DNA from 3 places in the Roseovarius salis genome. Region 1 is predicted to be linked to each of the others. Evidence: riboswitches for the same ligand, from Rfam matches in the RefSeq annotation. Region 1 holds a riboswitch; each other region holds the start of a gene.
What was found. Region 1 has a riboswitch for cobalamin ahead of ACH13J_RS06425 (CbtB domain-containing protein). Riboswitches for the same ligand answer to the same signal wherever they lie in the genome.
Positions count from the first base shown of each region.

Region 2: another riboswitch for cobalamin. It lies ahead of ACH13J_RS00035 (hypothetical protein); the one in region 1 lies ahead of ACH13J_RS06425 (CbtB domain-containing protein).
Region 3: another riboswitch for cobalamin. It lies ahead of cobW (cobalamin biosynthesis protein CobW); the one in region 1 lies ahead of ACH13J_RS06425 (CbtB domain-containing protein).

Region 1 covers NZ_JBISDG010000012.1:154-10,209, forward strand. Annotated here, with positions in the region: partial or broken gene ACH13J_RS06420 (AAA family ATPase) at 1-1,986, opposite strand, end outside; cobalamin riboswitch at 2,263-2,485, shown strand; gene ACH13J_RS06425 (CbtB domain-containing protein) at 2,523-2,687, shown strand; gene ACH13J_RS06430 (CbtA family protein) at 2,691-3,383, shown strand; gene ACH13J_RS06435 (hypothetical protein) at 3,444-3,938, shown strand; gene ACH13J_RS06440 (CidA/LrgA family protein) at 4,076-4,435, shown strand; gene ACH13J_RS06445 (LrgB family protein) at 4,432-5,148, shown strand; gene cobO (cob(I)yrinic acid a,c-diamide adenosyltransferase) at 5,165-5,773, shown strand; gene ACH13J_RS06455 (selenium-binding protein SBP56-related protein) at 5,897-7,297, shown strand; gene ACH13J_RS06460 (hypothetical protein) at 7,301-7,960, shown strand; gene ACH13J_RS06465 (FCD domain-containing protein) at 8,103-8,870, shown strand; gene ACH13J_RS06470 (NAD(P)-dependent oxidoreductase) at 8,994-10,056, shown strand, end outside.
Region 2 covers NZ_JBISDG010000001.1:4,030-14,085, reverse strand. Annotated here, with positions in the region: gene ACH13J_RS00070 (proline racemase family protein) at 1-992, opposite strand, end outside; gene ACH13J_RS00065 (DUF2189 domain-containing protein) at 1,068-1,934, opposite strand; gene ACH13J_RS00060 (DUF3726 domain-containing protein) at 2,111-2,764, opposite strand; gene ACH13J_RS00055 (hypothetical protein) at 2,761-4,443, opposite strand; gene ACH13J_RS00050 (membrane dipeptidase) at 4,586-5,569, opposite strand; gene ACH13J_RS00045 (aldehyde dehydrogenase family protein) at 5,566-7,017, opposite strand; gene ACH13J_RS00040 (LysR substrate-binding domain-containing protein) at 7,091-7,975, opposite strand; cobalamin riboswitch at 8,087-8,272, shown strand; gene ACH13J_RS00035 (hypothetical protein) at 8,366-8,632, shown strand; gene ACH13J_RS00030 (ArgE/DapE family deacylase) at 8,643-9,932, opposite strand.
Region 3 covers NZ_JBISDG010000055.1:4,285-14,340, reverse strand. Annotated here, with positions in the region: gene ACH13J_RS16705 (CFI-box-CTERM domain-containing protein) at 1-198, opposite strand, end outside; gene ACH13J_RS16700 (helix-turn-helix domain-containing protein) at 373-1,374, shown strand; gene ACH13J_RS16695 (PQQ-dependent sugar dehydrogenase) at 1,453-2,547, opposite strand; gene ACH13J_RS16690 (ABC transporter substrate-binding protein) at 2,701-3,888, shown strand; gene ACH13J_RS16685 (ATP-binding cassette domain-containing protein) at 3,980-4,762, shown strand; gene ACH13J_RS16680 (ATP-binding cassette domain-containing protein) at 4,759-5,586, shown strand; gene ACH13J_RS16675 (hypothetical protein) at 5,592-6,002, shown strand; gene ACH13J_RS16670 (ABC transporter permease subunit) at 6,100-7,113, shown strand; gene ACH13J_RS16665 (ABC transporter permease subunit) at 7,110-8,414, shown strand; gene ACH13J_RS16660 (hypothetical protein) at 8,644-8,829, shown strand; cobalamin riboswitch at 8,890-9,108, shown strand; gene cobW (cobalamin biosynthesis protein CobW) at 9,211-10,056, shown strand, end outside.

The DNA of each region.
Region 1 (10,056 bases):
CGTTTCGTGCGCGCGGGCTGCGCCCTCGGCACGGGCGGTGGCATGGGCAAGTTGCTGCTTGAGTTCCTCGAGCCGGTTGAGCTGTTCCAGCCGCAGCGCCGCGGCCGAGGGCGCATCCTCGGCCCATGCCCTGTAGCCATCCCATCGCCACAGGTCGCCCTCGGTACTGACCAGCCGCTGGCCCGGTTTCAGTTCAGACTGCAGCGCCGGTCCGTCGTCGGCATCGACAAGCCCGATCTGGCTGAGCCTGCGGGCCAGCACGTCGGGAACATTGACATGCGTGGACAGTGGCGTGACGCCCCCCGGCAGGGGCTGCGCGACGGGGTACCCCGGCAGGCGGGTCCAGCCGGTCGGCCCGTCGGGCGCGACCTCGGGGGCGCGCAAGTCGTCGGCCAAGGCGGCGCCAAGCGCCTTTTCATACCCCGGCGCGACATCGAGCGAATCGAGGATCTGCCCCCCCTCGGCGGTGTCGCGATCCACCAGCCGCGCCAGCGCCGAGACTTCTGCCGACAGCGCGTTGACCTCGCCCTCGGCCTCGGAACGTTCCGCCCGCGCATCCGCCTCGCGCGACTGCGCGTCGGCGCGCGCTTCGTCGGCCAGCCTCAGCGTCTCCTCGGCGTTCTCGGCCGTTTTCAGCGCGGTCGCCTCCGCCTCCTGTGCCGCGGCATGGTCATGGCTGGCCTTGTCCAGCGCCTGCCGGGAGGTGTCGGCGGCAGCACGGGCGCGGGCCGCCTCGGCCTCGCTGTTCTCAAGCGTCTTGCGACTGTCCTCGACAAGCCGTTGCGCCGACTGGTGACGCGCCGACAGCCGGGCCATGTCCTCGGTCAGCTGGCTGAGCGCGGTTTCGCGTTCCTGCAGTACCGCGGCGGCATCCTGTGCCCCGGCCGAGGCGGCGGCAAGACGGTCCTCGTGCCCCTCGGCCGCCTGTGCCAGCACCTCTGTCTCGCGCTCCAGTTCCTCGATCGTCTCGCCGGCGTCGCGATTGAGGTTGTGCTCGCGCTCGATGTCGCGGGACAACTGGCTGATGCGCGACTCAAGCGTCTCGATCCGGGCCTGCGCGGTGGCCTCCTGCTCTTCCAGCGAATCCCGGCTGACCTGCAATCTCTGCAATACGGCCGCGGCGATGGCATCCTCCTCGCGCAGCGGCGGCAGCGCGGCCTCGGCCTCCCCGCGGGTCCGTGCGGCCTCGCGCGCCGCAGTTTCAGCCTTGGCGGCTTCCGTCAGCCGGGCATGCAACCCGGCATCGGCCTCGGCACGGGCCGCGTCGGCCTCCTGCCAGCGACGGTAGAGCAACAGCCCCTCGGCATGGCGCAACTCCTCGCCGATCTTGCGATAGCGGGCGGCCTGCCGCGCCTGCCGGTCCAGCTGTGTCAGCTGCCCGGCCAGCTGCTCGATCACGTCGTCGACACGCGCAAGGTTGGTCTCGGCGGCGTTGAGCTTGAGTTCGGCCTCGTGCCGGCGCTGGTAAAGGCCCGAGATGCCTGCCGCCTCCTCCAGCACGCGGCGGCGCGCCTTGGGCTTGGCGTTGATCAGTTCCGAAATCTGGCCCTGCCGCACCAGCGCGGGCGAGTGCGCACCGGTCGAGGCATCGGCGAAGAGCATCTGCACGTCCCGCGCGCGCACGTCCTTGCCGTTCAGCTTGTAGGCGCTGCCCACGTCGCGGGTGATGCGGCGGACGATCTCGAGGTGGTCGGCATCGTTGAACCCCGCCGGCGCCAGCCGGTCCGTGTTGTCGATATGAACCGCGACCTCGGCATAGTTCCGGGCCGGGCGCGTCGCCGCCCCGGCAAAGATCACATCCTCCATGCCCGAGCCGCGCATCGAGGTGGGCCGGTTCTCTCCCATGACCCAGCGAAGCGCCTCAAGCAGGTTGGACTTGCCGCAGCCATTGGGCCCCACCACGCCCGTCAGGCCCGGCTGGATCAGCAGGTCGGTGGGGTCAACGAAGCTTTTGAAGCCTGTCAGCCTGAGCTTGGAAAACTGCACGGCGTGCCCTCTCGGTCGGTCTGGCGCCGGTGATTCCGGTCTTGGGTCGCCATCAGATGCGCTCAGGCGCAACCTGTCAACGGCAAACCCCACCATGTGGCTTGCAGCTGACGGTTATCCACAAGATATTGCCGCCGCACCGCGGATGCGCAAGGCGCCGCGCGTGATGCCGGTCAGCGTCGGGGATCGGGAAACAAACCGCGGCAGCCACGCGGCCATGCCGCCACTGTAACACCGGGCGTCGGAATCTGCCTTGACGCAACGGCGCGCCCGCTTCATACCGAGACATGCAAGGGTCCCGTATCGGGTGCGACGCATCCGGGGACGAAATGGGAATGACGTGCCGGCGGACCCAAACAGGGCGCCCATGCGTCAGCCGCCCCCGCGACTGTGAGCGGCGAGCCCCTGCCAAGATGCCACTGGGCGCTCATGCCCGGGAAGGCGGCAGACAAGGCGACGACCCGCGAGCCAGGAGACCAGCCTTTGCGCGATGGCATCCAGCCCCGGGTGTGGGGCGCGAAAAGAGAGTAGAAGACATGACCGCACTGGTTCAATCGGCATCCAAATCCGCAATTCTTCCGGTCCTGACCGCCCTCGGGCTTGGGCTCGGCATCCTCTCCGTCGCCGGGCATGTGCAGGCGGCCGCGCTGCACGATTCCGCCCATGACGTGCGCCACGCGACCGGCTTTCCCTGCCACTGATCCATGCTCCAGAGAATCCTGACCAGCGCGCTGCTCGCTGGCTTCTGCGCGGGCCTGATAGCGGCCGCGTTGCAGTTCGCTTTCGTGCAGCCGGTGCTACTGCACGCCGAACTCTATGAATCCGGCGAACTCGTTCATTTCGGCGGCGATGCCGTCAGCGCCGACCCGGACCTTCCGGGGTTCAGCCCCGTTCGCGACGGGCTGAGCGTGCTGTTTTCTGCGCTGATCTACGTGGGTTATGCGCTGATGCTTGTCGCGGTGATGGCACTGGCCGCGGACCGGGGTGTGCGGATCGACGCCCGCACCGGGCTTGTCTGGGGGATTGCGGGGTTTGCCGCGTTCCACCTTGCGCCCGCCGTCTCCTTGCCCCCCGAGGTGCCGGGCGTGGCCGCGGGCGACATCGGTGCACGGCAAGTCTGGTGGTGGTCCACCGTGGCGGCCACGGCTGCGGGGTTGGGGCTGATCGGTTTCGGCCGGAGCTGGGCAGCATGGGGCGCGGCAGCAGTCCTGATCGTTGCGCCGCACGCGGTCGGCGCCCCGCATCCCGACAGCTTTGCCGGCCCGGTCCCGCCCGAGATCGCCGCGCTGTTCGCCAGCCGCGCGCTTGGCGTCGGCTTGGCCGTGTGGGTCGTTCTGGGCGCACTCGCCGGGTATTTCTGGCAGCGCGAGGCGACCCAGGCCCCGGCTGCGGCCTGAGCCACCAAGCCAGGCACGGGCGGTCCGTGTGCCGCCCGCGCCGCGCAGGAGGAGCACGTGATGCCCCGACACTTCGTCTTTCTCATCATCGGTTTGTTTTTCGGCGCCGGTCTCGGATTCATGGTCGCCGCCACGACGGGCGCAACGGTCGAGGGGCATGCGCATGGCAACGATGCCGTGCACGATCATGCCGCCCACGACCATGGCGACGGCGACCAAGACCATTCGAAAATGACCGAGGTCGCGGGGCCCGCGCCCGGGCTTGAAATCGTGGTGCACCCCGACGGACCACGGAGCCGGAACCTCGAGATCGCGACCGAGAACTTCACCTTCGCCCCCAGGTCGGTGAACGGCCCGCACGTGCCCGGCGAAGGTCACGCCCATGTCTACCTCAACGGTGTCAAGATCGCCCGCGCCTATGCCCGCTGGTTTCACCTGTCGGCGCTGCCCAAGGGCGAGCACCAACTCCGCGTGACACTCAATGCAAACGATCACGGCCAACTGACCGTGAACGGCACCGCCGTCGAGGCGACCACGACATTTTCAATCGAGTAACTCAGCCGCGACCGCAACGGCCCAGCCGCCACGCTTTGCGAGGCTCCCCTCGCCGGGTGCGCCCGGGACCGACGCGGCCCTTTTCTTTCGCCCAACAGGCCATATGATCGCCCCGCACGAACGGTCCGGAGGCTGCCATGATACTCAACATCGCGATCATACTCGCGGCGCAGCTGGCCGGCGAGGTTCTGGCCCGCGCGCTGGCCCTGCCCATCCCCGGGCCCGTGATCGGCATGGCGCTGCTGTTGGCGGGGTTCATCGCCAGCCGGAAGCTCGCCGACCGCATCCTGCCGACCTCGCAGGGCATACTCGCCCATCTGTCACTGCTTTTCGTGCCCGCTGGCGTCGGCGTCATCAGCCACGCCGAGGCGCTCGGCGAGTCCGGGCCGGCACTGCTGCTTGCACTGGTGGCCAGCACGGTGCTCGCACTTGTGACCGGCGCGCTCACCTTCGTCTGGCTGGCCCGGCTCACGGGCAACGCGGAGAAGACCGAATGACGGACCTGCCCGACATCTGGTCCTATCTGCGCGAGGGGCCGCTTATCTGGCTGACGGCGACGCTGGCGGCCTACCTCGTCGGCGACACGGCGTTCCGCGCGGCGGGGCGCAACCCGCTGGTCAACCCGGTCCTGGTGGCCATGGCTCTTCTCGCCGCGGTGCTATGGGCCACGGAAACACCCTACGCGACCTATTTCGAAGGCGCGCAGTTCGTTCATTTCATGCTGGGCCCGGCAACGGTGGCTCTGGCGGGGCCGCTTTACACCAACCTGCACCATGTCCGCCGCACGCTGCTGCCGATGGCCGGCGCGCTGGCGGTGGGGTCGGTCACGGCGGTGGTCTCGGCGCTATGGATCGCGCGAGCCCTCGGGGTGGAGGGGGCCGCGCTGGCCTCGCTCGCACCCAAGTCGACCACGGCGCCGGTCGCCATCGGGATCGCCGAACAGCTTGGCGGCCTGCCCACCCTGACGGCGGCGCTGGTGATCCTGACGGGGATCATCGGCGCGGTGATCGTGACGCCGCTGATGAACGGTCTGCGCGTCACCGACTGGCGCGCGCGGGGCTTTTCGGTCGGCGTCGCCGCCCATGGCATCGGCACCGCCCGGGCCTTTCAGGTGAACGAGACCGCGGGCGCCTTCGCAGGGATCGGCATGGGGCTCAACGCCTTGCTGACCGCCATCATCGCGCCTTATGTACTGGCACTGTTCCAATGAAGGGGAGGCGCGCCAGATGAGCGACGACAGCGAACGCCACGCGGCAAAGATGGCCAAGAAGAAGGCCGCGCGCGACCGCATCATGTCCACCAAGACCGAGGAAAAGGGCCTGATCATCGTCCACACCGGCAAGGGCAAGGGCAAGTCATCCGCCGCCTTCGGCATGATATTCCGCTGTATCGCCCACGGCATGCAGTGCGCCGTCGTCCAGTTCATCAAGGGCGGCATGAGCACCGGAGAACGCGACCTGATCACCCAAAGGTTCCCGGATGTCTGCGCGTTTCACACCATGGGCGAGGGATTCACCTGGGAGACGCAGGACCGCGCCCGCGACATCGAGATGGCACAGGCGGCATGGGAGACCGCCAAGAACCTGATCCGGGACGACTCGAACCGGATGGTCCTGCTCGACGAGATCAACATCGCGCTGCGCTACGACTATATCGACATCGCCGAGGTGGTCCAGTTCCTCGCGGAGGAAAAGCCGCACATGACCCATGTCGTCCTGACCGGGCGGAACGCCAAGGACGATCTCGTGGAGATCGCCGACCTGGTCACGGAGATGGAGATGATCAAGCACCCGTTCCGCTCGGGCGTGAAGGCGCAACTCGGGGTGGAGTACTGACCGCCCCCGGCGGCCGACCAAGGCAGATTTCCGTTTCCTGAATCCGCATTGCATGTCAACATCCCCAAAGGCTCAGGGCCGGGACAAGCCCGCGGCCCACGCCTGACAGGGAGGAAATGCAAAATGAATTTGAGACCGGATCCGACATTCTACCCCACCCCCAAGATCGCGATGGACGCACCGGCCGAGAAGCTCGCCTTCACGCTGATGCTCAGCCCGGACGGGTCGCAGCCCGACGGGCTTGCCATCATCGACGTCGACCCGGGGTCGAAAAACTATGGCGACATCGTCCACAAGGTCATCATGCCGAACAAGGGTGACGAGTTTCACCATTTCGGCTGGAACGCCTGTTCGTCGTCGCTGTCACCTCTCTCGGGGCACGCGTTCCTGGAACGGCGGTACCTCATCATTCCCGGCATCCGGTCGTCGCGCATTTACGTGATCGACGTCAAGGAGCCGCTGGAGGCCAAGATCCACAAGATCATCGAGCCCGAGGAGGTGTTCGCCAAGACCGGCTATTCCCGCCCGCACACCATCCATTGCGGACCGGAGGGGATATACGTGTCCACCCTTGGCGGAGGTGGCGAGGATGGCACCGACGGCCCGCCGGGAATATTCATCATGGATTGCGAGAGCTTCGAGATCCTCGGCCGGTACGAGATGGACCGCGGCCAGCAGGAGAAACACTACGATTTCTGGTGGAACCTGCCGCGCGACTACATGGTCAGTTCCGAATGGGGCCTGCCGCCGCAGTTCGAGAACGGACTCGTCCCCGAGGACCTGCTGTCCAACAAGTATGGCCACAAGATCCATTTCTGGAACCTGCGCGAGCGCCGCAACGTCCAGACCATCGACCTCGGCGAGAACCACCAGATGGCACTGGAAATCCGGCCCGCGCACGACCCGGCCAAGGATTACGGCTTCTGCGGCGTGGTCGTGGACACCACCAACCTTCAGGGCGCGATCTTCACCTGGTGGCAGAAGGAGGACGGCACCTTCGAGGCCAGGAAGACCATCACCATCGACCCCCAACCCGCTGCTGCCGACGACCTGCCCGAGCTTCTCAAAGGGTTCGAGGCGGTGCCGCCCCTGGTGACGGATATCGACCTCAGCCTCGACGACCGGTTCCTTTACGTGGCCTGCTGGGGCACCGGCGAGATGCACCAGTATGACGTGTCCGACCCGATGAACCCCAAGCTGGCCGGCAAGGTCGAGATCGGCGGGATCGTCAAGAAGACCAAGCACCCCAACGGCAAGCCGTTCGGCTATGGCCCGCAGATGGTCGAGATCAGCCGCGACGGCAAGCGGGTCTACTGGACGAATTCGCTCTATTCCACTTGGGATGACCAGTTCTACCCGGGCGAACGCGGCGCGGCGATGGTGATGGCGCGCGCGGGCGATGGCGGCGGGCTTGACCTCGACCCCGATTTCTGGGTGGAGTTCCCCGACGGCTACCGCGCCCACCAGATCCGGCTGGAGGGCGGAGACTGCTCCACCGACAGTTTCTGTTACCCCTCCGTCTGATCCGTGGAGGACGCAAGCACGGTCGCGGCCCTTTGGTGGGCCGTGATCGCCTCCGGTCTCTATCACGGCCTCAACCCCGGCATGGGATGGCCGCTGGCAGTATCGGCCGCGCTCATGGAGCGCGACGGCCACAGGCTCTGGCGTGCACTGCTGGCCCTTGGGGCGGGGCACCTCGTGGCGATGACGGCGATCCTGCTGCCGTTTTCGGCGATGCTCCTGCTGGTGGACTGGCAGCGCGAGATCCAGGTCGGGGCGGCGGTCCTCGTGATCGCGATGGGGATTTACCTGCTGGTCACGCGCCGGCATCCGCGGTTTCTCGCCCGCGTGCCCCCGTCCCGGCTGGCCTTGTGGTCCTTCCTTGCGGCCATGGCGCACGGTGCGGGGCTGATGCTGGTGCCGATATACCTGGGCCTGTGCGACCTTTCACAGGAGGGCACGGGCCATCGCGCCGCCTTCGCGCTGATGTCCTCCGACACCGGCGCGGCACTCGCCGTGGCGGTCACGCACACCGTGGCGATGACGTTGGCGGGCGGCGCGCTGGCCGTCGGCGTCTATCGCTGGCTGGGGTTGCGATTCCTGAGCAGGAGCTGGTTCAACCTCGACACGATCTGGGCCGCCAGCCTGGTCCTGGTGGGCGTGATATCGCTTGTCGCGCTGCATTGACCGTGGCGGCCGGTCCGGGCAAACATACCGGATCGCTCCCCGGATCACGCTTCATCTTGCCTGAAATACTCCGGGGGAGTCGCGCCAAGGGCGCGACGGGGGCAGCGCCCCCGGCGAAACCGCCCCGACCAGGACCATGCCGATGCCATTTCAGAAAGTCACTCCGGAAAAGCTCTCAGACGCGGTAACACGACAGATCGAGAAGCTCATCCTGCGCGGCATACTCCGCCCCGGCGAGCGGCTGCCCGCGGAACGCGACCTGGCCGAAAGGCTGGGTGTTTCCCGCCCGTCTCTGCGGGACGCGGTGGCGGAACTTCAGGACAAGGGCCTGCTCACGACGCGCGCCGGGGCCGGCATCTACGTCGCCGACGTGCTGGGGAACGCGTTTTCCGACGCGCTGATACGGTTGTTTTCCGACCATGGCGAAGCGGTCTTCGACTACGTCGCCTTTCGCCGCGATCTCGAGGGGCTGGCGGCCGAGCGCGCGGCGCGGCTGGCCTCCGATACCGATCTCGCAGTGGTGGGCGAGATCTTCGCGAAGATGGAGGCAGCCCACGCCCGGACCGAACCCGACCGCGAGGCCCGGCTGGACGCGGAGTTCCACATGTCCATCATCGAGGCCAGCCATAACGTGGTGATGCTGCACATGATGCGCTCGATGTTCCAGCTCCTGCGCGAGGGTGTCTTCTACAATCGTCAGGTCATGTTCAAGCAGCACACCACGCGCGGTGCCCTGCTCGACCAGCACCGCGCGATAAACGCGGCGCTGCAGGCGCGCGACGGGGCCGCCGCCCGGGCCGCGGTCGAGGCCCATCTGAGTTACGTCGAACGTGCCCTTGCCGACCAGCAGCGCGCCGAGCGCAACGAGGCGATCGCCCGGCAGCGGCTGGAACACGAGCAATCTCGCTGAGCGGCCGGATGCGGCCAGACGCCGGGCGGTGCCGGCGTGTGCGCACTGCCCATTTTTTACCATTTGATAAAAAATAATCCTGTGGCATACTCCCCCAAAAGACGTCCAGCAGGGGAGGACACATTGACCCATAGCGCGCTGACCCCCGGGATCGCCGCCGGACGGCTCCGGCCCGAGGAGTACGAGAACAACTTCGCCGACCTGCATCCCCCGCTTGATGACCACGAGGCGCTCGTGGCCGCGGACCGGTGCTACTTCTGCCATGACGCACCCTGCATCACGGCCTGCCCGACGGAAATCGACATCCCACTTTTCATCCGCCAGATCGCCACCGGAACGCCCGAGGCGGCGGCCAAGACGATCCTGACGCAGAACATCCTGGGCGGCATGTGCGCCCGCGTCTGCCCGACGGAAACGCTGTGCGAGGAAGCCTGCGTGCGCGAGATCGCGGAGGGCAAGCCGGTGCTGATCGGTCAACTTCAGCGCTATGCCACCGACACGCTGATGGCCACGAACAGCCATCCCTTCAGCCGTGCCGCGCCCACCGGAAAACGCGTGGCAGTGGTCGGTGCGGGGCCCGCGGGCCTCGCCTGCGCGCACCGTCTTGCGATGCACGGCCACGACATCACCCTCTATGATGGCCATGAAAAGCCCGGCGGTCTGAACGAATACGGCATCGCCGCCTACAAGACCGTCGACGACTTCGCACAGGCCGAGGTGGACTGGCTGCTGCAGATCGGCGGCATTACCGTCGAAACGGGCCGCAGGCTCGGGGAGGATCTCACGCTCGGCGCGTTGCGCGACAGCTACGACGCGGTTTTCCTGGGGATCGGCCTGGGCGGGGTCAACGCGCTCGGTCTGGAGAACGAGGACAAGGACGGGATCGCCGACGCCGTCGGTTTCATCGCCGAGCTGCGGCAGGCCGCGGACCTGTCAAGGATGCCCGTGGGGCGCGACGTGGTGGTGATCGGCGGCGGCATGACGGCGATCGACGCGGCCGTGCAGGCGCGGCTTCTGGGGGCGCTGAACGTCACCCTCGTCTATCGCCGCGGGCGCGAGCGCATGAACGCCAGCGTTTACGAACAGGATCTTGCCGCCTCCAAGGGGGTAAGGATCATCACCAACGCGGCGCCGGTGGCCATCCACGGCAATGGCAAGGTGCGCGAGGTGGAGTTCGAATACACAG
Region 2 (10,056 bases), on a different contig from region 1:
TGGGACATCCCGTAGATCCAGCCCTGCCCGCCGATCGAGGGGATGATGGCGTCATGCGGGCCGATGCGTGTCACCTCCTCGATACGCCCGGTGAACGTGGTGCCCAGCGGGCCGCCATGAACGTACGTATCCCCCTCGCGCAGCTCTCCTTTCGCGTGCAGGACCGCCATTCTTGCGCAGATGCCGGTGCCGCAGGGCGAGCGGTCGAGCGCGCCGGGCACCGCGTGGGGGCGTTCCGGGTCGTACCCGCCGGACGAGACGCACACGGCCCCGCGCCCCTGCGTGCCGGGCGCCGCGGCCGCGCCGTGCAGATGGGTGATGGTCGGGCCGGTGATGGCGTCGTTGGCCGGATGCACCACGGGAAGCTGGTCGCGCGCGGCGGCAAGGATTCGTTCGGACGCGCGCACGATCTCGGCGCCGTTGCCGGCATCGAGCCCGATGCCGAGTTTATCGGCGTTGGCCAGCACGTAGAACATCCCGCCCCATGCGACGTCCACGGTGATATGCCCCAGCCCGGGCACCTGCAGCGCGGCATCGAGATGGACGGCAAAGGCGGGCACGTTGCGGAAGGTTACGCGCGTCACCTTGCCGTAGGCACAGTCGGCGCGCACGCGGATCAGGCCGGCGGGCGTCTCCAGTGTCAGTTCCGTTACGGGCGCGCGCATGGGCAAAATGCCGGTTTCCAGCAGTACGGTCACCACGCAGATCGTGTTGGAGCCGGACATCGGCGGGTACTCTGTCTGCTCCATGATGATGAAACCGGCATCCGCCTCTGGGTGGCAGGGCGGCACGATCAGGTTGCAGCACAGGGCAGGGTGGCCCCGCGGCTCACGCAGCATCAACAGGCGCAACGCGTCGTCGTTCTCGCTCAGCCAACGCATCTTTTCAAAGACGCTGGCGCCGGGCAGGGGCGGCACCCCTGCCGTGACGACGCGGCCCGGCTCGCCCTCGGCGTGGGCCTCGACGGCGGTGATCATCCGTTTCGCGCGCACGCAACCCTTCCCTTTCGCGCGGCACAGTAGGACACCCACGCGCGCCGGAAAAGACCGTCGTGCCGCGCGCCGGTGTCAGCCCGGGGTGCGCGGCACGGCAGCGCGGTAGAGATGCCACGTCGCGTGGCCGAGGATCGGCAGCACGACGATCAGGCCCAGAAAGACCGGCAGCGTGCCCAGCACCATCAGCGTGGCCACCACGCCCCCCCAGCAGGCAACCGTCACCGGGTTTTCCCGGGCGACCTGCAGGGAGGTGGCAACGGCAATCGGCAGGCCCACATGCTGGTCGATGAGCATCGGCAGCGAAATCAGGCTGACGACGAGCACGCCGGCCGCGAAGACGAATCCGACGCCAACCCCGATCACGACCATGGCCCAGCCGGCAGGCGTGGTGAAGACATCGCTCAGAAAGGCCGTCGCCGATGCCGGCGGTTCCGGCCCGAGCGTCCAGCCGTAGATGAACAGTGCCGCCAGCATCCAGACGGCGAAAATGACGAACAGGTAAAAGGCCATCGCCAGCACGGGGCCGACATTGCGTGCCCGCAACACGCCGAACGCGGCGCCCCAGCCGACATCCGACGCGGTCTCGCCCTGACGGCTCATCTCGTAGAGGCCCACGGCCGCCACCGGCCCCAGCAGCAGGAAGCCTGCCGCCATGGGAAAGATCATCGGCAACAACGCCCTGTCGAACGCCATGACGGACAGGGCAATGCCGATGGCGGGGTAGATCAGCACGAGGAACATCACGTCGCTGCGGAACCGCGAAAAGTCGGCGGCGCCCTTGCGCAGGGCCGCGCGAATGTTCGCAAGCCCGATCCGGTTCGTCGCGGGCGGGCGGGTGAGCCCGCTGCCGAGGGCCCCGGTCGCGCTGCCGACGGCCTTGCCCGTCCCGGACGCGCCCTGGAACAGCCATGTCAGCGGATTTCCGATTGTCTTGACCATGATCGACCTCCCGATCGCTTGCCGGGACAGTCCTGTCAGGCCCGTCCCGGACGGGTGAGGGCAGGGCGCAGCCGGGGCCGCGCCCCGCCGGTTCTTTGTCTTCCGGTGTCGAATTGTTGCATTTTCGGCTGCTTCTGGCGAGGGGACTCACCCGGACGTGAAGGCGCGGCCTCGCGTCAGTCGTTGTCGGAAAGCCCCGCGCCCGCCCCGGAGAGCCTGCTTTCGGGCGTGGCCGGCGCATAGGTGCGATGGGCCAACTGCGCCAGCGCGCGCGCCGTCTCCGCCGGAACGGTGGCGCGGTAGGCGCGCGTGACGCGCTCGCCTCGGGTGTGCGTGGCGGGGCCGACATGCACGGCGTCCACGGATGACTTGCGCAAGGCCGCCATGTCGGTGATATCGACGCGGGTGAGCCCGTCACCTCGGGTCACGGTCACCCCCTGCCATCCGATCCCGAGCCGGGCCCCCGCCAGATCGGCCGCCATGGCCATGAACGGGATCAGCAGGATCGGTTGCGCGGTGCGCCCGAGCCGGGCCGTGCCGCCGCCGGCCCATTCGTGCGCCCAGTCGCAAATCGCCGTGCCGGCCGCCACCGGGCAGAGCGTTCCGCCGGTTGCCTGCCACGGGTCTTGCCCGGTACGCGGGCGCAGGCTGTCCCACGGCGCCCCGTCGTTTCGCGCCAGCAATTCTGCCAGCGCCTCGGCCCCGGGCCAGCCGGCGGCGCACAGCCAGCGCGTTGCGCGGCCGGCCTCCTCGGCCGGGCCCCAGTCCATGCCGGCCCCGCGTGCCGCCTTGCGCGCGAGGTTTTCGATCTCGTTGAGCGACCATGTCACTGCGCGGCCTCCGGCAGGGGCGGCCATGTCCAGTCATCGGCCGGGAGTTCGGCCAGCTCGTGCGGGAACGGGGCGTTCTGGTACATGTTGATCCGCACCCAGCGGTCAGAGCGCGGGTCGAAATGGCACGCGCCGAAGAAGCTGAGTTTCATGCGCAACATGTCGATCGGCAGCATCGCGGCGTCGATGGTGTTGTCGCGGATCTCGGCATAGGGGAGGCGCGCGGCGATCTGGGCCCGCCGCGCGATATGCCGGTGCTCGGGGTGGCGCAGCAGGAACGCCGCCAGCGGGCCGTCGCCGGCCGCGGCAAGGTCCGCATGCAGCCGCGCAGCATCGCGTCCGGGGCAGAGGGGTTGTTCATAGGGGGCCAGCTCTTCCTCGAAGCGCTCGCCGAGGCGCGGCTCCAGCTTTTCCTCCGATACGTACCAGACCCGCGCGCGCGGCCCGCGCGCGGTCCAGTCGGTTTCGAGCGCCCAGCCGTAGATGTCCTCCACGATGCGCCGCAACTGCGAAACCCGCATGGCGCCGTCGATGGTCCATGTGGCGAATTCGTCTGCCGCCATGCAGTCCGCCAACCCGTCCACGAGATGCCCGTAAGGCTCCAGCAGAAGCGAGACAAGCTGCTCCTGTCCCTCCAGCGAGAGCGCTTTCTCCGCCCAGAGCCAGAGCCGGTTCCAGGGCTGGTCGGAGGCAAGGTCCGCGGATTCGGCATGTGCCAGAAGCGCGTCAAGGTCGGCGCGCAGCGCGGCGAGTTTCTCGACCTGCACCGGATGGGCCGACCGCCAGCCGGCCGCGTGCAGGCGTGCCCGTTCCGCCACGGCTCGGAAACGGTCCACCTCGGCCTCGGACGCGCGCGGCAGGGACCGCACCCGCGCCAGCGCCTCCTCGCGCGCGGCGATCCAGCTGTTGAGCAGCGCGGGATGGGTCACCAGGAAGGGTGCCATGCCGAGCCCGGTGGAGTTGCCGATGCCGAACCGCCGGCGCAGGGCGGGGTCGAGCGGAACCGCGGTGCCGGGGGCCCGGCACCTTGCCATGTGCTCGACGAGATCCATCACGAAGGCGCGGGTGAGGTAGACCGACAGCATCTCGACCTGGAAGGGGCCGCGGCATTCCTCGCGGCCGGAGAGGTATTCCCGGTCGGCCGCGCCGAACTTGCCCGAGCCGTAGACGGCCGTGGTGCGCATCAGGTAGCCCACCTCGGCCACTCGTTCCGCGTCGGGCTGGCGGCCCGCGGCGAGGCTGTCGACCACGTGATCCCACAGGCGCACCGAGCGGTTGGCGCGCGACAGGGACAATTCGCGCTGGCTGACGCGCCCGGCCTCCTGCCGCGGCACATTGGCCCGCAGCCGGGCGATGTCGTCCGCCGAAGGAACCCCGTCGAAAAGGGTGAATGTCGCGTCCCATGCCGTGGCGATCACGCGGTCGGAGCGCATTTCGTCGGGCAAATCATGCGCGAAAGCGACCAGCGAATAGCTGCGCGCGGGGCCGTGGGCGGTATAGACGGCATGCCCCACCCCGCGGTCGTCGATGTCGAAGGCGCGTGTCTCGAACCGCCATGCCCCGCCTTGCAGGCGCCGCAGGAGCTGGCGCATGAAGCTGAGCCGTGTCTGGTGGAACGCGCCGAGCCGGGCCAGTTTCATCACCGTGCCGGGCGGGCGGGGGGCGACGGCGCCCGTCATCCCGCCATCCCCGTTGCCGCGGCGTGGGCCGGTCCGGGGCGGGGGCGCTGCCCCCGTCGCGCCGGGGGCGCGACTCCCCCGGGGTACTTGGCCCAAGAAGAGGCCCCGGGCCCGCGCGGAATGGGCAGGACGCCTCGGCCCCTCATGTCCGCCCGGGCCCGAAATTCTCGTCGAAGAAGCGCAACCAGTTTTCGCCCATCAGGCCTGCCACCTCCGTTTCGTCAAATCCCCGGGCACGGAGCCCTTGCTCCATGTTACCGAAATCGCGGTTGTCGCGGAACCATGCAGGCTGCGGCGGAAAGCCCGGCGCGTCGGCGGAGCCTTCGCCGTAGTCGACCCGTTTCGTCCACCGGCCGCTGCGCATCCATTCCACAACGCTGTCGGGCTGGTCCTGGCACAGGTCGGAGCCGATGCCGAAATGCTCGGCGCCGAATCGCTCGGCCGCCATGGCCACCATGTCGCAGAAGCTTTCCAGCGTGCACTCCGAGCCGTCCTTGAGGTGGTGCGGGTAGAGCGAGAACCCCATCATGCCGCCGTTCCCGGTCACCGCGCGCACCACGTCGTCGCGCTTGTTGCGCAGGGCGGGGTGCCAGTCATGCAGGTTGGCGTGGGTGATGGCGATGGGGCGCCGGGACAGTTCGGCGGCCTCGATGGTGGAGCGGTCGGCGGAATGGCTCATGTCGATCACCAGCCCCACGCGGTTCATCTCGCGGATGACCTCGCGGCCCATGCGGGTGATGCCGGGGTCTTCGGACTCGTAGCAGCCCGTCGCCAGCAGCGACTGGTTGTTGTAGGACAGTTGCATGAACCGTGCGCCGAGCTTGTGCAGGATTTCCACGAGCCCGATGTCGTCCTCGATCGGGGCGGGGTTCTGGAAGCCGAAGAAGACGGCGGTCCGGCCGGTTTCGCGCGCCCGGCGCACGTCGTCGCCGGTTTCGCCGTGGAAGACGAGGTCGGGGAACCGTTCGAACCAGCGGTTCCAGCGCTCGAGGTTGAGCACGGTTTCCCGGAAATTCTCGTGGTAGGAAATCGTGACATGCACCGCGTCGACGCCGCCCTCGCGCAACTGGCGGAACACCTTTTCCGACCAGTTGGCGTATTGCAGGCAGTCGATCCGGTGGGTCATCGCGGCGCCCCTGCCGAGATGTAGGCCGTCTTGACCGTGGTGTAGAACTCGCGCGCATAGGTGCCCTGTTCACGCGGGCCGTAGGAACTCATGCCGCGGCCGCCGAAGGGGACGTGGTAGTCGGTGCCGGCGGTGGGCAGGTTGACGGTGACAACCCCGGTCTGGGCGTTGCGGCGGAAATGGGTGGCGCGGGCAAGATCGCGCGTGACGATGCCTGAGGTCAGGCCGAACTCGGTGTCGTTAACGGTGGCCAGCGCCTCCTCGTAGCCGGAGACGCGGATGACGGCGGCCAGGGGGGCGAACATCTCTTCGCGGTTTATCGCCATATCGTTGCGGCTGTTCAGGAAGACGCCGGGCGACATGTAATACCCTTCGGTTTCCATGTTGAGCCGCGCCCCGCCGCAGGCGAGCTCGGCCCCCTCGGACTTGCCCAGCGCGACGTAGTCGAGGTTTTCCTGCAATTGCTGTTGGCTGACCACCGGCCCCATCTGGGTGCCCTCGGCGAGCGCGTTGCCCACCTTCATCGCCTGCGCCCCGGCGACGAGCTTGTCCACGAAGGCATCGTGCACCCTGTCATGCACGATGAGGCGCGAGGAGGCGGTGCATTTCTGTCCCGTGCCGCCGAAGGCGCCGCCGAGCGCCAGTGTCACGGCGAGATCGAGATCGGCGTCGTCCATCACGGCAAGCGCGTTCTTTGAGCCCATCTCCATCTGCAGCTTGGTGAAATTCTGCACCGCCGCGGCGGCGATGCCGCGCCCCACGGGAACGGAGCCGGTGAAGGAGATGGCATCGATCTCACGGCTTTCAACCAGCCGCTGGCCCACGTCGCGGCCCGCGCCCATGACAAGGTTGAACAGCCCGTCGGGGATGTCCTGCCGGCTGATGATCTCGGTCAGCGCCACGGCAAGGGCGGGGGTGAGGTTGGCCGGTTTCCAGATGACGGCGTTGCCGAAGGCAAGCGCCGGGGCGATCTTCCAGCTGGCCGTCGCGATGGGAAAGTTCCACGGGGAAATGACGGCGACGGTGCCCACCGGCTCGCGCCGGATATCGACCTCGATGTCGGGGCGGACGCTGTCGGCGTTCTCGCCCAGCTGTCGCAGGGTTTCATGGGCGTAGTAGGTAAAGAACTGGCCGGCGCGGTAGACTTCGCCCTTGCCCTCGGCAAAGGGCTTGCCCTCCTCGCGCGACAGCAGCGTGCCCAGCTCCTCGGCCCGGGCCATCAATTCCGTGCCGATGGCCATGAGCACGGATTGCTTGTGCTCCATGCCCCGGGCAGCCCATTGCGCCTGCGCGTCCTTGGCGGCGGCGATCGCCGCGTCCAGCTGGTCCGGCGCGGCCTGTGCGTAGAGGCCGACGAGGTCGGACAGGTCCGAGGGGTTGCGGTTCTCGATCTCGTCCTGTCCGGCAACCCATTGACCGGCGATAAAGTTGTGGTGGCTGTCTGTCATTTCATCCTGCCGTTGTGTGGGGCGTTGCCGCGATATGGGCATGGATGCGATTTCAGATCAAATGCAAAATACTTTAGGAAATTTCACCCGGGCTTAATCGCGCAGCGCGGATACAGGCCGCCATTTCGCGGGTCACGGGTGTCTGCAGCGCGGCAGGTGGCGTGAAAAGGAACACCTCGCGGCGGGCCGCGCTGTCGCGCAGCGGCAGGAACCTCAAATCCGCGAAATCGGGCAGCACGGCCAGCTCGGGCAGGACCGTGATGCCCAGCCCCGCGCGCACGAGGCCCAGGATCGAGCCGGTATTGGCCACGCTCAGCCGGGCGGCCTCCAGTATCGGCTGGAACGCCGCGTCGCGGATCTGGGCACAAAGGCCGTTGGCGATGAAATCGATGCCGCGCAGGTCGGCCCATGTCAGGTCGTCCCAGTCGCCGGCGAGGGGGTGATCCGCCCGGCAGACGGCGCCGAACCGGTCGGAAAAGAGCGGCGCCCTGTCGAAGCCTGGAACCTCGCCGAGGCTGGCCAGCGCGATATCGGCGCGTTCGGCCAGCAGTTCCTGCTCGATCGTCGCGGAGTCGTTGTCGCGCATGTCGATCCGCACGCCGGGATGGCCGTGCATGTAGCGCCGCAGGATGGGCGGCATGACGACCTGCGCGATGGATGGCGTGGCGATCACCCGGACATGCCCGCGCTCGGCCCGGGCCAGCCCCTCGATCGCCGCCACGGTTCGTTCGAAATGGTCCAACTCGCGCGTGGCCTCGCGGTAGATCTGTTCGCCCAGCACGGTAAGCCGTGACTTGCGGCCCGTCTCGAACAGCGGCGCGCCGACATTGTCCTCGAATTGTCGCAGCATCATCGAGATGGCCGATGGGGTCCGCCCGAGCGCATCGGCCGCGTCGGCGAGAGTTCCGTGTTCGGCCACGGCGCGGAAACAGCGGAGCATCTCGATCTTGATGGCCAATTCCGGATATCCCCTCGGCAGCCGCGTTGCATGAGGCTGTGCCGAATTCCGCCACGGTGCAAGACCCCATGCGCCCGGCGCGATGCAGTCTTGTGCGACGTGCTTATCGGTGACACACTGAGCGCTCGAGGTGCCGCCCCGACGGGCGGAGAATTGGGAAGCCGGTGAAATTCCGGCGCTGCCCCCGCAACGGTAAGTCAGGGGGATATGGGCGAAACGCCACTGGACGGCATGTCCGGGAAGGTGCCCGTATCCGGACCCGCAAGCCCGGAAACCAGCCTCGGAAAACCGTCGAGCTGCGGAGGGCGGCGCGGGCGTGTGGCCTCCGGCACATGTCTCTGCCTTGCTCCGCCCCAATACGGCCCGGGGTGCGGCCGTGGGAGAGAGAAGATGACCGCCACGCGCATACTGCACGGGCTGGAGCGCAGTGCAGCCAAGGGAGACGAGGCCGACGGCATCGCGCGGCTTTGGTTCCTGGAATGGGTTTTCGGACTGGACGGAGAGGCGACACCGGCCGAGGCGCGCGCCGCGCTGGCCAGCCGGGCCGCGCAGAACGCCGAAAGCGCGGCCGCCTGTGCATTCGTCCGTTTCCTGCGGCAGGCGGCGCAGCCGGTGGCGCCGGAGATGCGGCGCCGACGTCGCCGGGCCATTCACTGAACCGCCGCGCTCAGGCGTCCCGCAGGCCGCACCATTCCGCGATGAACAGCGCGATCACCCCCGTGCAGGCGGTGAGCGAGTCCATGTGGACACGTTCGTCGAACCCGTGAATGTTTTCCGCGACGGGGCCGAAACAGAGGCTCGGTATGCCGTGGTAGAGGCCGTAGAACCGGGTATCGGTGAGGGCGGTCATCAGGCGGTCCTCGGGGCCGGGCGTGTCGAACACCGTCTGGTAGGCCGATGACAGGGCTGCCTCGGGCCCGGCGGCGTTTTCCAGCACGTAGCCGTCGGCCTGAAAGCCGTTCCATGTGATCTCGGGCGGGTTCGAGCGAAGGAACGGATGGGTTTCCGCGGCCTGCTGCACCGTCTCGGCGATGCGCGTCTTGGCCTCGGCGACCGGCGTTCCGGGCAGCAGGCCCATCCGGCATTCGACCTCGCACCAGGCGGGCACGCTGGAGGCCCAGTCGCCGCCCCGTATGGTGCCCGCGTTGAAATTGAGAGGATGGTGCGCGTCGGCGTAAACCGGGTGGCGTACGGCCTCGGTATTCCAGTCGTCCGCCATGCGCTGGAGCGCATCGAGCAGGTGATAGGCGGCCATGATCGCGTTGCTGCCGCTCCCCGCCTCGGCAACGTGGACCGGCCGCCCCCGCACCCGAAGCCGGAACCAGACGACGCCCACCTGTGCACGGACGAGCGTGTGGCCGGTCGGCTCGGGGATCAGGACACAATCGGCCCGGTAGCCGCGGGCCAGCGTGGCCAGGGCGCCAAGGCCGGTGCTCTCTTCCTCGACCACGGATTGATAGTGCAGCCGCCCGTCGGGTTCGAACCCGGCCTGACGGATCGCATCGACCGCGAAGAGCGCGGCGGCCTTGCCGGCCTTCATGTCCCCGGCGCCTCGGCCGTGCATCCATCCGTCACGGATTTCAGGCTGATAGGGCGGGGTGGTCCACATTTCCCCGGGGCCTTCGGGCACGACATCGACGTGCCCTTGCAGGATGAGCGACCGCCCCGATGGGTGCTCGGGCGACAGCGTGCCGGTGACGGAGCGGATCTCGGCGACCTCGCCCGCAGCATCGCAGAACCCCGGTTGATCCGACAGCGCGGCCACCGGAACGGTCCAGTCGTCCACGTCCCAGCCCCGTGCCGATAGGGCGGCGGACATGTGGTCCAGCGCGCCGTCCTCGGCGTGCCGGCGGCTGGCGATGCGCGTCAGTTCCCCGAGGAATTCCGCCCGCTCGGTGCGGCCGGCCTCGACGGCATCGAGGATCGCGCGAACGGCGGTTGCTGGTATGCCGGACATTCCGGTGCTCCTTGCCCTTTCGCGGCAGAGGAGCAGCGCGTGCGTCAAACGTCAACCGGCAGACAAAAAACGGCGGCGCCCGGGAGGAGGAGAGGCGCCGCCGTTCCTTGACGTCTGACCCCAG
Region 3 (10,056 bases), on a different contig from region 1:
GTGGCGGTAGCTGATTACGAGCGACTGCTCGGGGTCCTCGCCGTCATCCACCCATACGGTGTAGCTGGCCTCGAACAGCCATTCGTTGACCCTGCGGCTGCGGGTGCATGCCGCATCGTTGTAGGCCAATGCAGGCAAAGGCGCGGCTGCCCCGGCTCCGAGAACGAGTTTCGAAAAAGTTCTGCGATCGAGGCTCATCTTTCCTCCCCCCTGTCAACCCGGCCAGCCCCCGCGAACCGCAAAGCGGCGCTGCCCCACCCCGAAAAGCTAACCGCCGCCCACGCGATAGATCAAGTCGGACGGGCTTGCCAAAATGGGCCGTTTGATGGATAGACGCAGGACTGGGGAACAACGCCGCGGAGAGTCGCCGCAATGCAGCCGGAAAAGGGAAAAGTCGAGGTCAAGGCGCCGGGCGCGCCCAAGCGCTTCGTCTTCGTCCTGCTCAGGAATTTCTCCTTGCTCAGTTTCGCCGCCGCGCTGGATTGCCTGCGCGTGGCCAACCGCATGGCCGGTCAGACGCTTTACACCTGGGTGACGACCGCCGAAACGGAAGAGATGGTCGAATGTTCCTCGGGCACCCGGTTCCAGATCGACATGCCGTTGGGCGAGCTCAGCCGTGATGACGTGGTCATCCTCTGCGGGGGCGCGGACGTTCAGGCCGCGACGAGCAAGCGTCTGCTCAACTGGCTGCGTCGCGAGGCGCGCAAGGGGCTGGTCACCGGCGGGCTGTGCACCGCCGCCTACGTGCTGGCCAGAGCCGGGCTGCTGGACGGCAAGAAGGCCACGATCCACTGGGAAAACCAGGACAGCTTCGCCGAGGAATTCGACGAGGTGGAACTGACCAAGTCGGTTTTCGTGATCGACGGCAACCGCATGTCCACCGCCGGTGGCACGTCATCGATCGACCTGATGCTCAAGGTCATCGCCAACGACCACGGCGACGAATTGGCCAACGCGGTGGCCGACCAGATGATCTATGCCTCCATCCGAACCGACCAGGACACGCAGCGGCTCAGCGTGCCCACCCGCATCGGGGTGCGCCATCCCAAGCTGAGCCAGGTCATCCAGATGATGGAGGCCAACATCGAGGAGCCGATCAGCCCCGCGATACTGGCCAAGGACGTGGGCATGTCCACCCGCCAGCTGGAACGGCTGTTCCGTCGCTACCTCAACCGCAGCCCCAAGCGTTACTACATGGAACTCAGGCTGCAAAAGGCGCGCAACCTGCTGATGCAGACCGACATGACCGTGATCAACGTGGCGCTGGCCTGCGGGTTCGCCTCGCCGTCGCATTTTTCCAAGTGCTACCGGGCGCACTACAACACCACGCCCTATCGCGAACGCGGCGCGCACGCCTCGCGGCTGTCGGTGTGAGCCCGGCCCGCGGCGCCCGGGCGCGTCGCTTTCTTGACAAGAAAGCGGCCCGAAATCTTTGCAAGGTTTCGGCGCCGCTCACGGCGTCAGGCGGTAGAGCGCCCCCTGTCCGACCGAAAGAAACCAGATCCCGCCCTCCGGCCCCTCCGCCACGGCGCGCACGCGCTGCGTTTGCGGCCCGCTGATGCGCTCGGCCTCCTGCAGCGGGTCGCCCGACAGGCGCGAGATGAGGTCGAACTTCAGCGAGCCGACAAAAATGTCGCCCTCCCATTCGGGCCACAGGGCGCCGGAATAGATCATCATGCCGGACGGCGCGATGGAGGGATCCCAGTAGAACTGGGGTTGCTCCATTCCCGCTTTGTGCGTGCCCTCGCCGATCTTGGCGCCCGAATAATGCCTGCCATAGGAAATCACCGGCCAGCCGTAATTGGCGCCCTTGAGGACACGGTTCACCTCGTCACCGCCGCGCGCGCCGTGCTCGACGACCCAGAGATTGCCCTGTGCGTCAAGCGTGGCGCCCTGCGGGTTGCGGTGGCCATACGACCAGATTTCCGGCTGTGCCACCGGATCGTCACGAAACGGGTTGTCGAGCGGCGCACGCCCGTCGCGGTCGATGCGCAGGACCGACCCGCCGGCACGCGCAAGATCCTGCGCGGAGGGACGGTCGCCACGCTCGCCCACGGTGACGAAGAGCGTGCCGTCCGGCGCCTCGACAAGGCGCGAGCCGAAATGCCGCCCGCCGGTGGTGCCGGTCTCCATCTCCCAGATCACCGTCCAGTCCGCCAGCCGGGCGCCGTCCGCGGTCAGCCGCGCGCGCGCCACGGCCGTGCCCGCGCCGCCGGGCTGCGGCTTGGCGAAGGTGAAGAACAACGTGCGGGTCTTCGCGAAATCCCGCGGCACCAGAACGTCGAGCAATCCGCCCTGCCCGCGCGCCCAGATCTCGCCAACGCCCGCAACGGCGCGGCGCTTGCCATCCGATAGCCGCCACAGCCGCCCGCCGCGCTCCGTTACAAGAATGTCGCCGTCGGGAAGGAAACCCATCGCCCAGGGCTGGTCCAGCCCGTCGGCGACCCGGGTGGCGGTCAACGCGCCCGCGCTGCTGTCGAGCGCGGCCGCCATGCCGGACATCAGCCAGCACGACACGATGGCGGACAGGACAGGTCTGATGGTCATTTACGGCGTCTCCCTGCGTGGTTTCGCGCGGTCATGCCCCTACGTGGGGACGCCGAGGCGTCGGGTCAAACCGCGGGCGGCGTTATGCCTTGCTTTTCATACTCAGTGAAATACGCTCCGCACCGGAATACGCATACACAGGGAGAGACACAGATGAGAAAGCTTCTGGTATCCACCACCGCACTGGCGCTGGCGGCGGGCACGGCCGCGGCAGACGATCACGCCGTCAAGATCGGTATCGTGCTGGGCTTCACCGGCCCCATCGAGTCACTGACGCCGCACATGGCCGCGGCCGCCGAGATGGCCATGGAGGAAGTGTCCGAAAGCGGCAACCTGCTGGACGGCAAAATGGTGGAACCAGTCCGTGCGGACTCTACCTGCATCGATTCAGGGGCCGCAACCACCGCGGCCGAGCGGCTCGTCACGTCGGAGGGCGTCAAGGGCATCATGGGCGCGGACTGTTCGGGCGTGACCGGCGCGGTGCTCAGCAACGTGGCGGTGCCCAACGGTGTGGTCATGATCTCGCCGTCGGCGACCTCGCCCGCGCTCTCGACCGCCGAGGATGACGGGCTGTTCTTCCGCACGGCCCCGTCGGACGCGCGGCAGGGCGAGGTGATGGCCAAGATCCTGATGGAGCGCGGGATCGAGGAAGTGGCCGTTACCTACACCAACAACGACTACGGCAAGGGTCTGGCAGACAGCTTCGCATCGGCCTACGAGGAGATGGGCGGCACCGTGACGATCAACGCCGCCCACGAGGACGGCAAGGCCGACTACTCTGCAGAGGTGGGCGCGCTGGCCTCCGCCGGCGGCGACAGGTTGGTTGTCGCGGGCTATGTCGACCAGGGCGGCAGCGGCGTCGTGCGCGCGGCGCTGGATACCGGTGCCTTCGACACGTTCCATTTCCCCGACGGCATGATCGGCACCGCGCTGGAGGAAAATTTCGGCTCCGCGATCGACGGCTCGACCGGCCAGCACCCCGGCACCGACAGCCCCGGAAAGGCGAAGTTCCAGGAAATGGTCGGCGACAGCTTCGAGGCGACCTCGCCCTTCGCGCCTGAAAGCTATGATGCGGCGGCGCTGATGATGCTTGCGATGCAGGCCGCCGGATCGCCCGAGTCGGCCGACTACAAGGGGCACGTGATGGACGTGGCCAACGCCCCGGGCGAGAAGATCTTTCCCGGCGAGCTGGGCAAGGCGCTCGAGATCATTGCCGATGGCGGCGACATCGACTACGTCGGCGCAACCGCGGTCGAGCTGATCGGCCCGGGCGAATCGGCCGGCAACTACCGCGAGATCATTTTCGAGGACGGCGAGATCACCACGGTTCAGTACCGCTGATCCCCGCCGCATGCACGGACTGGCCGGCCCCGGATCATGACGGGGCCGGTCCAATATCAAGAACCGGGGCAACGCCCCGCGGGGGACAGCGATGATCGTCGTGGAGGACGTTCACAAGCATTTCGGGGGTTTCCACGCCGTCGATGGCGCCAGCCTTGAGGTGCGCGCGGGCACCATAACCGGGCTGATCGGGCCAAACGGTGCCGGAAAGACAACCCTTTTCAACGTGATAGCAGGCGTTCTTAAACCGACCTCGGGCCGGGTGACCATGGCCGGGGAGGACATCACCGGCCTGCCGCCGCACACGCTGTTCCACAAGGGGCTTCTGCGCACATTCCAGATCGCGCACGAATTCGCATCGATGACCTGCCGGGAAAACCTGATGATGGTGCCCGGCAGCCAGTCGGGCGAGCGGCTGTGGAACACGTGGTTCGGCCGCCGCCGCATCGCCGAGGAAGAACGCGCCCTGCGTGCGAAGGCCGACGAAGTGCTCGAGTTTCTCACCATCTCGCACCTTGCCGAGCAAAAGGCGGGCGAGGTGTCGGGAGGACAGAAGAAGCTGCTGGAACTCGGGCGCACCATGATGACCGACGCGCGGATCGTCTTTCTCGACGAGGTCGGCGCCGGGGTGAACCGTACGCTGCTGAACACGATCGCTGAGGCCATCCTGCAACTCAACCGCGAGCGCGGTTACACCTTCGTGGTGATCGAGCATGACATGGATTTCATCGGCCGCATCTGCGACCCGGTTATCTGCATGGCCGAGGGAAAGGTGCTGGCCGAGGGCACGCTGGACGAGATCAAGGCCAACGAGCAGGTCATCGAGGCGTATCTGGGCACCGGGCTCAAGAACAAGGAGGCCCTTGGCACATGACCGGCAATCCCTACCGCGATGACAGGGGCAACAAGGACCGGACGATCACCAACCCTGCCGGGGCGGGAGAATTGCCCTTGCGCGACGGCCGGGAGGCCGAGCCCGCGCCGGGCGGCGCGTTCCTGACCGGCGAACACATGACCGGCGGGTACGGCAAGTCCGGGCCGGACATCCTGCACGATTGTACCATCGCGGTGGACCGCGGCGAGATCGCGGTGATCGTCGGCCCCAACGGCGCCGGCAAGTCGACGGCAATGAAGGCGCTGTTCGGAATGCTTCACCTGCGCGAGGGCCGCGTGCGGCTCGACGGCGTGGACATCACCGGGCTCAGCCCGCAGGCCCGGGTGCCGCAGGGCATGGGCTTCGTGCCGCAAAACAACAACATATTCACCACGATGACGGTCGAGGAAAACCTCGAGATGGGGGCATTCATCCGCACCGATGACATTTCCGGCACGATGGAGCAGGTCTATGACCTGTTCCCGATCCTGCGGGAAAAACGACGCCAGCCCGCAGGTGAACTCTCTGGCGGGCAGCGCCAGCAGGTGGCGGTCGGTCGGGCCCTGATGACCGAACCCAAGGTTCTGATGCTTGACGAACCGACGGCGGGCGTCAGCCCCATCGTGATGGACGAACTTTTCGACCGGATCATCGAGGTCAGCCGCACCGGGATCCCGATACTGATGGTCGAGCAGAATGCCCGGCAGGCGCTGGAGATCGCCGACAAGGGGTATGTCATGGTTCAGGGGCGCAACGCGCACACCGGCACGGGCAAGGAATTGCTGGCCGACGCGGAGGTGCGCCAGAGTTTTCTGGGGGGATGATGGAGATGCGAGGGTTCCTTCACACCGCCGCGGCAGCGGCTCTTCTGGCCGGGTGCGGCGGGGCAGAGCCGCCCCGCCCCCCAACGGGCGCTGACCACGATGCCATGCTTGCCGCGCTGGATCAAAGCTATATCTGGACCTGCACCCTCACCGGCGACGGGACCGCCGCGCCGTGGCGCTTCGCGCTCCAGCGGCAGCAGGGACGACGCCGAAACGTGTTGCTGCTCGAGGCGGGGCGGCCGCCGTCCCGCCCGCTTGAGGTGAAGAGCGAGGGCGCGGCGCGGATCTACACCCTCCGCGACGAGACGGAGATCATCGTTGCCTCCGACGGCGAGGTGTTTGCCAGCGGTCCCGGCGGATCGCGCGGCAAGACCTACAGGACGGGACGCTGTGAAAAGGGGGGACAGCCGGCATGAATGCCGTCACCGTGGATGAAGCCGCGGGAGCGCCCCCGGTTCCCGACACGTCGGCGCCGGCCAGCGGGCGTGTTGCGCGGCCAAGGGGAGGACGTGCATGACAGACCTTCTCAACGCCGTCGTGGCCCTGTCCAACTTCGTGCTCGTGCCCGCTATCGCCTATGGGAGCCAGTTGGCGCTTGGCGCGCTCGGAGTGACGCTGGTTTACGGCATCCTGAGGTTTTCCAACTTCGCCCACGGCGATACGATGGCCTTCGGCACGATGGTGACGATCCTCGTCACGTGGTGGTTGCAGGCGGCAGGCATCGGGCTGGGACCGTTACCGACCGCGTTGCTGGCGCTACCGGTGGGCATCCTTTTCTGCATGGGGTTGCTGCTGTTCACGGACAAGGCGGTGTTCCGGTTCTACCGGCGGCAAAGGGCCAAGCCCGTGATCCTCGTCATCGTATCCATCGGGGTGATGTTCGTGCTCAACGGCCTCGTGCGCTTCATCATCGGACCCGGGGAACAGCGTTTCGCCGACGGGGAGCGTTTCATCATCACCGCGCGCGAGTTCAAGCAGATGACGGGCCTCGACGAGGGGCTGGCGCTCAAGACCACGCAGGGGTTGACCGTCGTCACGGCGGTGATCGTTGTGGCGCTGCTGTTCTGGTTTCTCAACCGCACCCGCACGGGCAAGTCCATGCGGGCCTTTTCCGACAACGAGGATCTCGCGTTGCTGTCGGGCATCAACCCGGACCGGGTGGTGATGGTCACGTGGCTGCTCGTTGCGGCGCTGGCCACCGTCGCGGGGGTTCTTTACGGCCTAGACAAGAGCTTCAAGCCGTTCACCTACTTCCAGCTTTTGCTGCCCATATTCGCCTCGGCGATCGTGGGCGGGCTGGGCAGCCCGCTGGGCGCCATCGCCGGGGGCTTCGTCATCGCCTTTTCCGAGGTGATGATCACCTATGCGTGGAAAAAGGTTCTGGGCTACCTGTTGCCTGAGGCGCTCGAGCCTTCGGGGCTCGTGCAACTGCTGTCCACCGACTACAAGTTCGCCGTCAGCTTCGTCATCCTTCTGATCGTCCTGATATTCCGGCCCACGGGCCTCTTCCGGGGGAAAGCGGTATGAGCGAGATCACCAGGAACGTCTCCCTTTTCGCGCTGGTCGCGACACTGATCCTGCTGACGGGATTCGTGCAGAGCTGGTCAACGGCGCTGCTCATCCTCAACATGGGGCTTGTGTCGGCCATCATGTCGATGGGCGTGAACCTGCAATGGGGGTTCGCGGGTCTTTTCAACGTGGGCGTGATGGGGTTCGTCGCGCTTGGCGGTCTGGCCGCCGTGCTGGTGTCGATGCCACCCACCGTGGACGCGTGGGCCGCCGGTGGCGCCCGGGTCATGGTCGGGCTGGCCACCGGCGCGGGCGTCATCGTGGCCGCAACGCTGGTGCTGCGCCGCATGGCGCCGTCGCGCCTGCGCACGATCACGGTCGTGGCGGTGCTTGTCGGCGGCTTCTTTCTGTACCGCTGGGTGTTCGACCCCGGCGTCGAGGCGGTCGAGGACGTCAACCCCGCGGGCACCGGGTATCTGGGCGGTCTTGGCCTGCCGATCCTGCTATCATGGCCGGTGGGCGGATTGCTGGCGGCCGGTGCCGCATGGATCATCGGCAAGGCCGCGCTCGGCCTGCGTTCCGACTACCTCGCCATTGCCACGCTCGGCATCGCGGAAATCATTCTCGCCGTTCTCAAGAACGAGGATTGGCTGTCGCGCGGCGTCAAGAACGTTTCGGGACTGCCGCGGCCCGTGCCCTACGAGCGCGACCTGCAGAACGACCCCGGCTTCGTCGAGACGGCCGCGGGTCTCGGCCTTGACCCGGTCACGGCCTCTTCGCTGTATATCAAGCTCAGCTACGCCGCGCTTTTTGCCGTCGCGCTCGTTATCATTCTCGTGCTGGCGCAGCTGGCGCTCAACAGCCCGTGGGGCCGGATGATGCGTGCGATCCGTGACAACGAAACGGCGTCCGAGGCGATGGGCAAGGATGTCACCCGGCGCCACCTGCAGGTATTCATCCTTGGCTCGGCATGTTGCGGTATCGCCGGGGCGATGATGACGACGCTCGACGGCCAGCTCATCCCCACCGCCTACCAGCCGCTGCGCTTCACCTTCCTGATCTGGGTGATGGTGATCGTGGGCGGGTCGGGCAACAATTTCGGCGCCGTGCTCGGGGGCTTTCTGATCTGGTTCTGCTGGGTGCAGGTCGAACCGGTCGGCCACTGGCTGATGAGCGTGGTGACCGCGCCGATGGCCGAGGGCAGCGCGCTCAAGGCGCACCTGCTGGACAGCGCGGCACACATGCGGCTGCTGACCATGGGGCTGATCCTGATCCTCGTCCTGCGCTTCAGCCCGCGTGGACTGATCCCCGAGAAATAGACGCGCAACCGAATCGGGCGTTCGGCCCCATACCGCGTGTTTCCGTGTCATGGCCAATCCGGCCAGGCGAGCTGATTGACGGCCTGTGCGGGACAATACCGCCATGGTTGAACGAAATGCACGGCAATCCCGGACAGGGTCACAATATCGCCGCAATCCCACCGAACCCTTGTCCGCGCCGGGACGGCCATGGCCGGCCCGTGCCTGTAAACGCCGGAGCGTTCCGACCATGACCAAGCTGATCTGCCTTTTCACCCGAGACGCGTCCGGCGCTGCCAGCGTCGACTGGGTCACGCTGACGGCGGCGGTCGTGGTACTCGGGGTCTCAAGTGTCAGCGCGGCCCAGATGGGCGTGATCGATCTCGGCAGCCGGGTAATGGACGGGGTCACTGTCCACGACAGCGGCGCCGACTGACGGCATGACGAATGGCACCGGCGCGCGTGCCACTGTCGCTTGACAAACACCGCCCTTCGGGATCATTAGATTTGTGCTGGTTCCTGTCCAGACAGGCGAAGAGGGAATGTGCCAGCCCGGCCTCCCGGGTCAAGCACAGCCGCCCCCGCGACCGTGACCGGAGAGGCCGTCCGCAGCGCCACTGGCCCAACGGGTCGGGAAGGCCGGGCGACCGTTGGCCGCCACCCAAGGCGGCCGGGATCCGCAAGCCGGGAGACCTGCCAGCGACATGACGACTCGCCGGACGGGGTGTGCCGGGGTCGGGATGTTGGCCCGCCCAAGGGGGCCCTGCCCGGTTTGCCGCCCCGTCCCTGACACAGCATACGCACCGGAGGCTGACCGATGCCCGACCTCGCCAAACTGCCCGTCACCGTGATCACCGGTTTTCTCGGCTCCGGCAAGACGACCCTGATCCGCAACCTCATGGAAAACCCCGGCGGCCGACGGCTGGCCGTGGTGGTCAACGAGTTCGGCGACGTGGGCGTCGACGGCGAGATCCTCAAGGGGTGCGCCATCCCCGACTGTCCGGCCGAGAACATCATGGAACTGGCCAATGGCTGCATCTGCTGCACCGTGGCCGATGACTTCATTCCCACGATCGAGTCGCTGATGGCGCTGGACCCGCGCCCGGACCACATCCTGATCGAAACCTCTGGCCTGGCGTTGCCGAAACCGCTGCTCAAGGCGTTCGACTGGCCCGACATCCGTTCGCGCATCACCGTGGACGGGGTGATCGCGCTGGCCGACGCCGAGGCCGTGGCCGCGGGCCGCTTCGCACCCGACGTGGCCGCGGTGGACGCGCAGCGCGCCGCCGATGACAGCCTCGACCACGAAACGCCCCTCTCGGAGGTTTTCGAGGACCAGATCGCCTGTGCCGACATCGTGCTGCTGACCAAGCCCGACCTTGCCGGACCAGAAGGCGTGGCCAAGGCCAAGCAGGCCGTGGCCGCCCAGGCCCCGCGCCCCCTGCCCGTGGTCGAGGTCGCCGAGGGCGTCATCGACCCGCGCGTGATCCTCGGGCTGGAGGCCGCCGCCGAGGACGACATGGCCGCCCGCCCCTCGCACCATGACGAACCCCATGACCACGATCACGAGGATTTCGACTCCATCGTCGTGGATTTGCCCGAGCTGGCCGACCCCGCCGATCTGGTCGGCGCGATCGAGCGGCTGGCGCGCGACCACAACATC